DNA from 2 places in the Salmonella sp. GDC200615 genome. Region 2 is predicted to be linked to the other one. Evidence: predicted binding sites of a transcription regulator. Region 2 holds the regulator's gene; the other holds the start of a gene.
The links. The regulator CRP, encoded in region 2, controls carbon source genes, mostly activating them, when cyclic AMP is high. The targets are predictions, from matches to a motif close to ATGTGANNNNNNTCACAT.

Region 1: the regulator CRP is predicted to act here: its motif matches at 2,237-2,254, upstream of ACQ29O_RS02545 (YjcB family protein).

The regions. Positions count from the first base shown of each region.
Region 1 covers NZ_CP192247.1:550,422-555,574, reverse strand. The annotation lists gene soxS (superoxide response transcriptional regulator SoxS) at 1-233, shown strand, start outside; gene ACQ29O_RS02550 (EAL domain-containing protein) at 221-1,822, opposite strand; gene ACQ29O_RS02545 (YjcB family protein) at 2,384-2,665, shown strand; gene siiF (SPI-4 type I secretion system protein SiiF) at 2,943-5,009, opposite strand; gene siiE (non-fimbrial adhesin SiiE) at 5,049-5,153, opposite strand, start outside.
Region 2 covers NZ_CP192247.1:413,590-418,742, reverse strand. The annotation lists gene ACQ29O_RS01865 (phosphoribulokinase) at 1-717, shown strand, start outside; gene ACQ29O_RS01860 (OsmC family protein) at 813-1,217, opposite strand; gene crp (cAMP-activated global transcriptional regulator CRP) at 1,525-2,157, shown strand; gene ACQ29O_RS01850 (YccS/YhfK family putative transporter) at 2,206-4,293, shown strand; gene argD (bifunctional acetylornithine/succinyldiaminopimelate transaminase) at 4,336-5,153, opposite strand, start outside.

The sequences.
Region 1 (5,153 bases), 140 kb from region 2:
CGGGCTACTCCAAGTGGTATTTGCAGCGGATGTTTCGTACGGTAACGCATCAAACATTAGGCGAGTATATTCGCCAGCGCCGTCTCCTGTTGGCGGCCGTTGAGCTACGAACGACCGAGCGCCCGATTTTTGATATCGCGATGGACCTGGGCTATGTATCGCAGCAAACCTTCTCGCGTGTATTCCGCCGCGAGTTCGATCGCACTCCCAGCGATTACCGTCACCGCCTGTAGGGCCTCTGCCCGCGTATCGTCAGAGGCGCGGGCGTTTGTTGTAACCAGGCGATGAATTCCTGCGGTGGCAACGCCTTCGCAAAGTGCCATCCCTGACAATACTGAACGCCGCGTTTTAGCAACCAGCTAACCTGTTCAGCCGTTTCAACCCCCTCAGCAATGATTTTTAGCCGCAAACTTTGCGCCATTTCAATAATATGTTCCACAATCAAATGGCTGGCGCTATTAGTGGTTAGCGTGTCGACAAAAGATTTATCAATTTTTAAAAGGTCGACATTTAATGAGTACAGGTTATGCAAGTTCGAATAGCCGGTACCAAAGTCATCAATTGCCACCTCGTATCCCGCCTGGCGAAACGCCTGAATAATCGGCGTCATTTTAGGCACATCAATAAATCCGCGCTCGGTCACTTCAACTTTTATCTGTTGCGCAAGCACTGAATGCTGACGCGTTTTTTCATGAATCATCACAATTAGCCGGGAAGAGAGAAAATCAGCGGCAGAGAGATTGATAGAGACATAAAGATGCGGGTGCGCGGCCAGAAAACCACCTAAATCATTAAATACCTCTTCGACGACATAATCGGTGATCTGCTCAATCATCCCCTCTTTTTCCGCCAGCGGAATAAATTCGCACGGGCTCATCACCGGACCGTGATAGCCCGGCCAACGCAATAGCGCTTCGGCACCTACACATGTCCCGTTTCGGATATCAATGATCGGCTGATAATGAAGGCAAAGCTGGTGCCTGGTAATGGCCCGTTGCAGCAATCGACGCGGTGAGTAATATGCCTGCCGGGATCGTGACCACATAAATAAGACGATAATGCTACAGATGATCCCTAACGGTAGCGTTAACGTAAGCTGATGAAAGAGGTTCTGGTAAAAGCGTTGCTTTGAGGTTGAAACAATCGTGGCAACCGGTCGTTTTGCTGATTTAACCAGAGTATAAAAACGCTCACCCTGTTGGAACACAGGTTCACTCCGTCGTACCAAAGGTAATAGCTGATCAGCCTGCGCCTGTTCACTCAGGGAGAAAAAGGTGTTGGTCACCGTATCATACATTCCCCAGGCCAACGCCGGATCGTCTGACATCACCTCGCTATAAGATAAGGGATTGATAACCGCGACATAGTTTCCCCGCTGCATATATGTCATTTTATAACCGTTGAAAAAAGGCGTATCACGATAGTAATAAATAGCGATGTCAGGCTTTCGTTTATAGTCAGCGCGGGGAATAAAATAAGGACTTGTTGGCGTCATAACCGTAGAGCATAGAAAACGCTGGCCCTTAGCATAAATCAACTCATTAATGTACAAACGACCGCGGATAATATTCAGCATTCGCTGTTGATGGGCTGGCGTACAGGCTTGCCCCTGATATTGTTCAGCGGCATCGCGGGCTAAATCTGCTTGCAGGATAACCCGCTCCGTTTTATCTAATACCAACTGCGCAAATGAATGTAACTGATTTCTGGTTTCAGAGACTGCCCGGATATGAGCAAACCAGATCGCCAGCAATATAGGAAGTAACACCACAATGATCGTTCCGAGAAATCTCAACACCTTGCGTCGTGTGCTTTGACTCATTTTCAGCCTATTTCCCTGCATTATTTGTGACTATTGTTGGCAAAATAAGACGTGAACCAAATGGAGGTTTACGGTGCATGAATTTATCAATATTAGCAACAGACTTTTACCGATCAACATTTACCATTAATAACTACGCGCAATCTCTTTCGCATACCAGGCAGGACACTAAATATTTTTGATAATATCAGATTTATACTCAAGTAAACGATGGGGTATACATCTTTACTCCTTTCTTTTGATAAATAACTTGATATTTTTATCAGGTCTGAATTTCACGAAAAAAATAAAAGAGTAGTAATAATACATCTTTGCTTTCCGGCAGTTTCTCTACGGACGCGTAGAATTCACACAAAAAATACGGTTATAAAACGCACAAAAAATACATTGCCGATCTGGCGAACAAGCTGTTTTTTGTGATATAGTTCACAAAAACAATGAAATAGAAACAATGTTTCATTCGATGTTGATGTGATGTCCGTTGATAGCCAGAATGTCCCACGTTTCCCGGGAACAACGCCGTGCTGTCCTGGACAAAGGTCTATTCAGAGGAAATGTTTCATGGCTGCCATAACCACTGGTGTCGTTCTTCTCCGCTGGCAACTGCTGAGCGCCGTGCTCATGTTTTTAGCCAGCACGCTCAATATCCGTTTCCGTAAATCAGATTATATTGGTCTGGCGGTGATCAGTAGCGGTCTGGGCGTGGTATCCGCCTGCTGGTTTGCCACCGGTTTACTCGGTATTACCATGATGGATCTCGCTGCGATCTGGCATAACATTGAAGCCGTAATGGTCGAAACGATGAGCCAGACCCCGCCAGAATGGCCGATGGTGCTGACCTGATACGCTATCGCTGCCGCTGAAGCCGCCCACCGGTTATCTCAACGCGGAATCGCGCGCCAGGGGTAGCCTTGCGCACCATCACGTCCCTCGCATTGCCGTTGATGAGGGCCGCCAGGTGTGGTTATCCAAAAATGGCAAGTGGAATAGCCCTAACAGAATCGAGCTAAACTTATTGAAGACGTTGCCGACTCGTTAAATGACAAAAAAGACCCGTTTGTGCAACGGGTCTTTTTTATTAAGCAGTACCACCTGATAACAGCGACAAGCGCTGCTTATTTTACATTAATAATTTATCCGGAGAACAATCACGGATTATTTTTCCACCTTTCATTACCAGGACCCGGTCAAAATACTTTATCAGATATCGACGATGCGTCACCATGATCAACGTTTTCCCATGAATAAACTCATCTAAGTTATCAAAAATTTGCTTCTCGGTATTCTCATCCAGATTTGATGTTGGTTCATCCCATAAAAAGACGCTGGCGTCACTACTCAGACTACGTGCTAATAATAACTGCTGCTGCTGTCCGGATGACAGGTTTTTAGCCATAAAATTCACCGGAAACTTCAGCCCCATAGGATGTTGCAAGATAAAACCACAGTTCGCCAGCTGAAGCGCCTTGAGTACCCGGCCCCTGTCGTTTTGCGGTTTTAACGCGAAATTACTTTCAATGGTTCCGGTGAATAAAACATCATGTGTCGTCACCACGCTTAAATGCTGAGAAAAAAAGTTCTGCGATAAATGTCCTAAGTTATATCCATCATATAAAATGGCACCGTCTGTTGGCGAAAGGTAGCCAGATAGCATTCCCAGTAATGAGCTTTTTCCTGCTCCGCATTCGCCTACCACCGCGACACGTTGCCCCGCAGGTATGTCTATAGACAGTCGGTTAATAATCATCGGAGATTGAGCATCATACTGATAACTCACGCCCCGGATAGAGATATCGCCATTGCACTTTGATATTGACTGTAATGCCGGTGTTTTTTCTGCCTGATCTTCATCAAAAAAAGAAAGCAGATCCTTACCGGTTTTTTCTGCTGATAAAATAGAGATTAATGTAGAAGAAAAATTCGAAATGATCCCGGAAATACGGCCAGAGACAATGACAGATGAAACAATTGCGCCAGTAGTAACATCACCCTTGATTACCATAAAAAAGGCTATTACCATAATAGTTATTTGGGTAATAGATGACATACTCCCCAATATAGATTGATAGATAAGATTTAATTTCCTTATCTTCAGGTTAAGATACGACTGTTCATTTGACGTATTAACCCAATCAAAAAGTAAACCTTGATTATTTAAGGTATGGATCATTTTAATAGATAAGAAAACTTCTGAGATAAAAATATTCCTGTTCTTCTGTCCTTCTTTTTGTTTGTTCATTAACTCATTAGTATAATGGTGGTTAACGAGGGAAATAATAATAGAGACGATAAACATGGTAATAGGTACAATAACAACCAGACCTAAATTTACATATATAACAATGAGAAATATAATAAATATTGGAATATCGGCTATACGTTGAAAGATCGAGTTTAATAAAACGGGTTTAATTTTCTGAAACTCATTCCATAGCACAAATGCTGATGACATGGATCTGCCATTTTTCTTTTTACTATAAAGTACCGCTTCAAGAAATGCGATATCAATATCGACGTCATCCTGCCTTGCTGTGATAGACTGATAAATATCTTTCGAAGTACGAAGGATAAACTCAAAAACAATAAATACAGCAACAATTATAGCCACGCCAAATAAAGATGAAACCGAAGCGCTTGGAACAAGCTTATCATAGAACAGATTACTAAATACTGGGATAGTTAACGCAAAAATTGCCATAAAAAGAGATGAAAAAAAGTATTTAGTATAAAAAATCTTGTTCATCGATAAAGAGTTTTTTATGATATTTTTTACTCTTATACTATCAACAACTTTATTTAAAGGTAGTATACTAAATGCAGATAACTCTTTTAAATATTCATCTTCAATTTCAACATAACAGAGTTCACCGCGCGCGTTTACCAACTTTATTTTTTGCCCGCCACTCACACACACCATCCACTTCATTTCTGGTGTTAATAGTAAAATCGGCATAGGCTCATTTAGTAAATCCTCACCATTATTAAATAATATATCCTGTAGAGAAAGCCCTAACGACAAAAAGAAATTCTTCATTTGTATAGAGTCATCAGTGTTATTTCTGTCGTACTTTTTAAATCTTAAATTTATATCATCCTCTTTGATATCAATTTTTATGTTGAATTTTTTAGACACTATAGATAATGCCGTTTCCGCACTTAAATAATAAGGTTCTAGTTTTTTATCCATAAGTAAACCCCCTCACCCAAAGGTGAGGGGCCTCCGTTATTATGCGTGTTCTTCTTGATTATCTACAGGTAGCGTAACTTCATTAACGGCGAAAACATCAATAGCGCCGTTATTGTTGTGCCCTACAGAACTCGTGGAAGGGGA
Region 2 (5,153 bases):
ATGGATATGGCGATCCGCAAAGCGCGTGACGCCGGGCGGCATATCAGCTATTTCGGGCCTGAAGCCAATGACTTCAGCCTACTGGAACATACCTTTATTGAGTACGGGCAGACGGGTAAAGGCCAGTCGCGTAAATATCTGCATACCTATGATGAAGCCGTACCGTGGAATCAGGTTCCCGGCACGTTTACCCCCTGGCAGCCGCTTCCCGAACCGACCGATGTGCTGTTTTATGAAGGACTGCACGGCGGCGTCGTCACCCCGCAACATGATGTCGCGCGTCATGTTGATCTGTTGGTTGGCGTGGTGCCTATCGTCAACCTCGAGTGGATTCAGAAACTGATTCGCGACACCAGCGAGCGCGGACACTCCCGTGAAGCGGTGATGGATTCCGTGGTGCGTTCCATGGACGACTACATCAATTACATTACGCCGCAGTTCTCGCGTACCCATATCAACTTCCAGCGCGTACCGACCGTCGACACGTCCAATCCGTTCGCCGCAAAGGGTATTCCCTCGCTGGATGAGAGTTTTGTGGTGATCCATTTCCGCAATCTGGAAGGGATCGATTTTCCCTGGCTCCTAGCGATGCTCCAGGGCTCGTTCATTTCTCACATTAATACATTAGTGGTGCCGGGCGGCAAAATGGGGCTGGCGATGGAGCTGATTATGTTGCCGCTGGTGCAGCGATTAATGGAAGGCAAAAAAATCGAATAACCGTGGTGAAATGCCCGATGGCGCTACGCTTATCGGGCCTACGAGATAAAAACGGGTAGGCCGGATAAAGCCACGCCGCCATCCGGCATCACATGTTACGCCGCAATCACTTCATACGAATGGGTAATATTGACCGCTTTTTCCAGCATTAGCGCCACCGAGCAATATTTTTCCGCGGAGAGATCGACAGCGCGCGCGACGGCAGCCTCTTTCAGATCGCTGCCGGTAACGATAAAATGCAGATTAATGTGCGTAAACAGGCGCGGCGCGTCTTCCCGGCGCTCGGATGTCAGCTTCACTTCGCAGTTGGTGACATTCTGACGGCCCTTTTGCAGGATTGATACCACATCAATAGCGCTACATCCGCCAGCCGCCATTAATACCATCTCCATCGGACTCGGCGCTTTGTCACCGGAGTTACCATCCATTAAAATCTGGTGGCCGGAGGAGGACTCTCCGAGGAACGTGAGCCCTTCAACCCACTTTACACGCGCTTGCATATTTCGTAACTCCAATGTTTCAATTTTCCTGAAAGATTACGCGCATACAACAAAAGTCGCAATGGAAGGCGACCTGGGTCATGCTGAAGCGAGACACCAAGAGACACACGGCGAAAGCTATGCTAAAACAGACAAGATGCTACAGTAATACATTGACGTACTGCATGTATGCAGAGGACATCACATTACAGGCTACAATCTATTTTCGTAGCCCCCTTCCCAGGTAGCGGGAAGTATATTTTTGCAACCCCAGAGACAGTGCCGTTTTCTGGCTCTGGAGACAGCTTATAACAGAGGATAACCGCGCATGGTGCTTGGCAAACCGCAAACAGACCCGACTCTTGAATGGTTCTTGTCTCATTGCCACATTCATAAGTACCCGTCAAAGAGCACGCTGATTCACCAGGGTGAAAAAGCAGAAACGCTGTACTACATCGTTAAAGGCTCCGTGGCAGTGCTGATCAAAGATGAAGAAGGGAAAGAAATGATCCTTTCTTATCTGAATCAGGGTGATTTTATTGGTGAACTGGGCCTGTTTGAAGAAGGCCAGGAACGCAGCGCCTGGGTACGTGCGAAAACCGCATGTGAGGTCGCTGAAATTTCCTACAAAAAATTTCGCCAATTAATCCAGGTCAACCCGGATATTCTGATGCGCCTCTCTTCCCAGATGGCTCGTCGCTTACAAGTCACCTCTGAAAAAGTAGGTAACCTCGCCTTCCTTGACGTCACCGGGCGTATCGCTCAGACGCTGCTGAATCTGGCGAAACAGCCCGATGCCATGACGCACCCGGATGGGATGCAGATCAAAATCACCCGTCAGGAAATCGGCCAGATCGTCGGCTGCTCCCGCGAAACCGTTGGTCGTATTTTGAAAATGCTGGAAGATCAAAACCTGATCTCCGCGCATGGCAAGACCATCGTCGTCTACGGCACCCGTTAATTCCGTCAGAATGGCGCGTTTTATCATGCGCCATTTTTGTTTGCATCGATGTGGCGAAGACTGATTTATCACCCAGAGATTAATTACGCACTACGGCAAACGCTGGTGCTGTGTCTGCCTGTGGCTGTCGGTTTATTGATAGGCCAGCTACACCTGGGCTTGCTTTTCTCTCTCGTTCCCGCCTGCTGCAACATTGCAGGTCTGGATACCCCGCACAAACGTTTTTTTAAACGCCTGATCATCGGCGCGTCGCTGTTCGCCGGATGCAGTCTGGTAACGCAACTTCTGCTGGCGGAATCCATCCCCCTGCCGTTGATCCTGACCGGGCTCACGCTGGTGCTTGGCGTGACGGCGGAAATTAGCCCGCTTCACGCGCGGTTACTGCCAGCGTCGCTGATTGCCGCCATCTTTACCCTGAGTCTTGCAGGATACATGCCCGTCTGGGAGCCGCTGCTCATTTATGCGCTGGGCACGCTATGGTACGGCGTGTTTAACTGGTTTTGGTTCTGGCTATGGCGCGAACAGCCGCTGCGCGAGTCATTGAGTTTGTTATACCGTGAACTGGCCGATTATTGCGAAGCGAAATACAGCCTGCTCACCCAACATATCGATCCGGAAAAAGCGCTGCCTCCCCTGCTGATACGCCAGCAAAAAGCGGTCGATCTCATTACCCAGTGTTACCAACAGATGCATATGCTTTCGGCGCACAACAATAATGATTACAAGCGCCTGTTACGGGCTTTTCAGGAAGCGATGGATTTGCAGGAGCACATCTCCGTCAGCTTGCATCAGCCGGAAGAGGTACAGAAACTGGTAGAACGCAGCCATGCGGAAGAGGTGATTCGCTGGAATGCGCAAACGGTCGCCGCCCGTCTGCGCGTGCTGGCGGATGACATTCTTTATCATCGTCTGCCGACGCGCTTCTCCATGGAAAAACAGATTGGCGCTCTGGAGAAAATCGCCAATCAGCATCCTGAAAATCCGGTAGGCCAGTTCTGCTATTGGCACTTCAGTCGAATCGCCCGTGTGCTGCGTACTCAGCGGCCGCTGTACGCCCGCGACCTGATGGCCGATAAACAGCGTCGTTTGCCGCTACTTCCGGCGCTGAAAAATTATATGTCTCTTAAATCACCGGCGCTACGCAACGCCGGACGCATCAGCGTGATGATGAGCATCGCCAGTCTGATGGGCAGTGCGTTGCACCTGCCTAAACCGTACTGGATACTCATGACGGTGCTGTTTGTCACCCAAAACGGCTATGGCGCGACGCGCGTACGTATTCTGCACCGTTCAGTCGGAACGCTGGTCGGCCTGGTGATTGCCGGCGTCACGCTGCACTTACATATTCCCGAAAGCATTACGCTGGCGGTCATGCTGGTACTAACGCTGGCAAGTTATCTGATTATTCGTAAAAACTACGGCTGGGCGACGGTCGGCTTTACGGTGACGGCGGTATACACCATCCAGTTACTGACGTTAAACGGAGAGCAGTTTATTGTGCCGAGGCTGATCGATACGCTGATTGGCTGTTTAATTGCCTTTGGCGGCATGGTCTGGCTGTGGCCGCAATGGCAAAGCGGGCTATTACGTAAAAACGCCCATGATGCGCTGGAAGCCGATCAAGAAGCTATCCGACTGATCCTCAGTAACGATCCGCAGGCCACCCCGCTCGCTTATCAAAGAATGCGGGTCAACCAGGCGCATAACACGTTATTCAACTCGTTAAATCAGGCAATGCAGGAACCCGGATTCAATACCCACTATCTGTCGGATATGAAACTGTGGGTCACGCACAGCCAGTTTATTGTCGAGCATATCAACGCTATGACGACGCTGGCGCGGGAACACACCATGCTGACGCCTGATCTGGCGCAGCGCTATCTGGAATCTTGCGAGATTGCGATTCAGCGCTGCCAGCAGCGCCTGGAGTACGACAGGCCAGGCGGCTCCGGCGATGTCAATATTCTGGAGTCGCCGGACATGCCGTCACATGGCTTATTGAGCACTCTGGAACAACATTTACAGCGCATCATTGGCCATCTGAACACCATGCACACCATTTCGTCGATGGCCTGGCGTCAGCGTCCGCATCACGGTATCTGGCTGAGTAAGCGGCTACGGGATACAAAAAGTTAAGACCGACTGCCGGATGCGCTACGCTTATCCGGCAATCTACCATCAGGCAACCACCTTCCCTACCGCCTGCGCAAAGCGCTGCATTCCTTCATTGATATCCGCATCTTCCACCACCAGCGACGGGGCAAAACGCATCACGTCGGCTCCGGCATTGAGCACCATCACGCCGGCCTCCGCGCCTGCGTACAGAAAATCGCGCGCCCGATCTTTGTACTTCGGCTTCAGTTCCGCGCCAATCAGCAGCCCCATGCCGCGAATATCGCTGAAAATGTCAAATTGCTCGTCAATCGCCTGCAAATGTTGCACAAACTGTTGCCGCTTAGTGTGAATGCCTTGTAGTACTTCTGGCGTATTAATAATATCGAATGCCGCGCCAGCCACCGCACAGGCCAGCGGATTACCGCCATAGGTTGAACCATGCGAACCGACATGGAAGGCCGAGGCTATTTCCTGCGTGGTCAGCATGGCGCTCACCGGAAAACCGCCGCCTAACGCTTTGGCGCTGGTGAGGATATCCGGCGTGACGCCGTAGTGCATATAGGCAAACAGGTCTCCGGTGCGCCCCATCCCGCACTGCACTTCATCAAACACCAGCAACGCCTGATGCTCGTCACACAGGTCGCGTAACCCTTTGAGGAATTCCGGTGTAGCCGCCTGCACGCCGCCTTCACCCTGAATCGGCTCGACCACCACCGCGCAGGTGTGGTCATCCATTACCGCTTTCACCGCATGAAGATCATTGAAGGGAACGTGAATAATATCGGCGGGTTTCGGCCCAAAGCCGTCGGAATATTTCGGCTGCCCGCCTACAGAGACGGTAAACAAGGAACGGCCATGAAAGGCGTTATGGAAGGCAATGA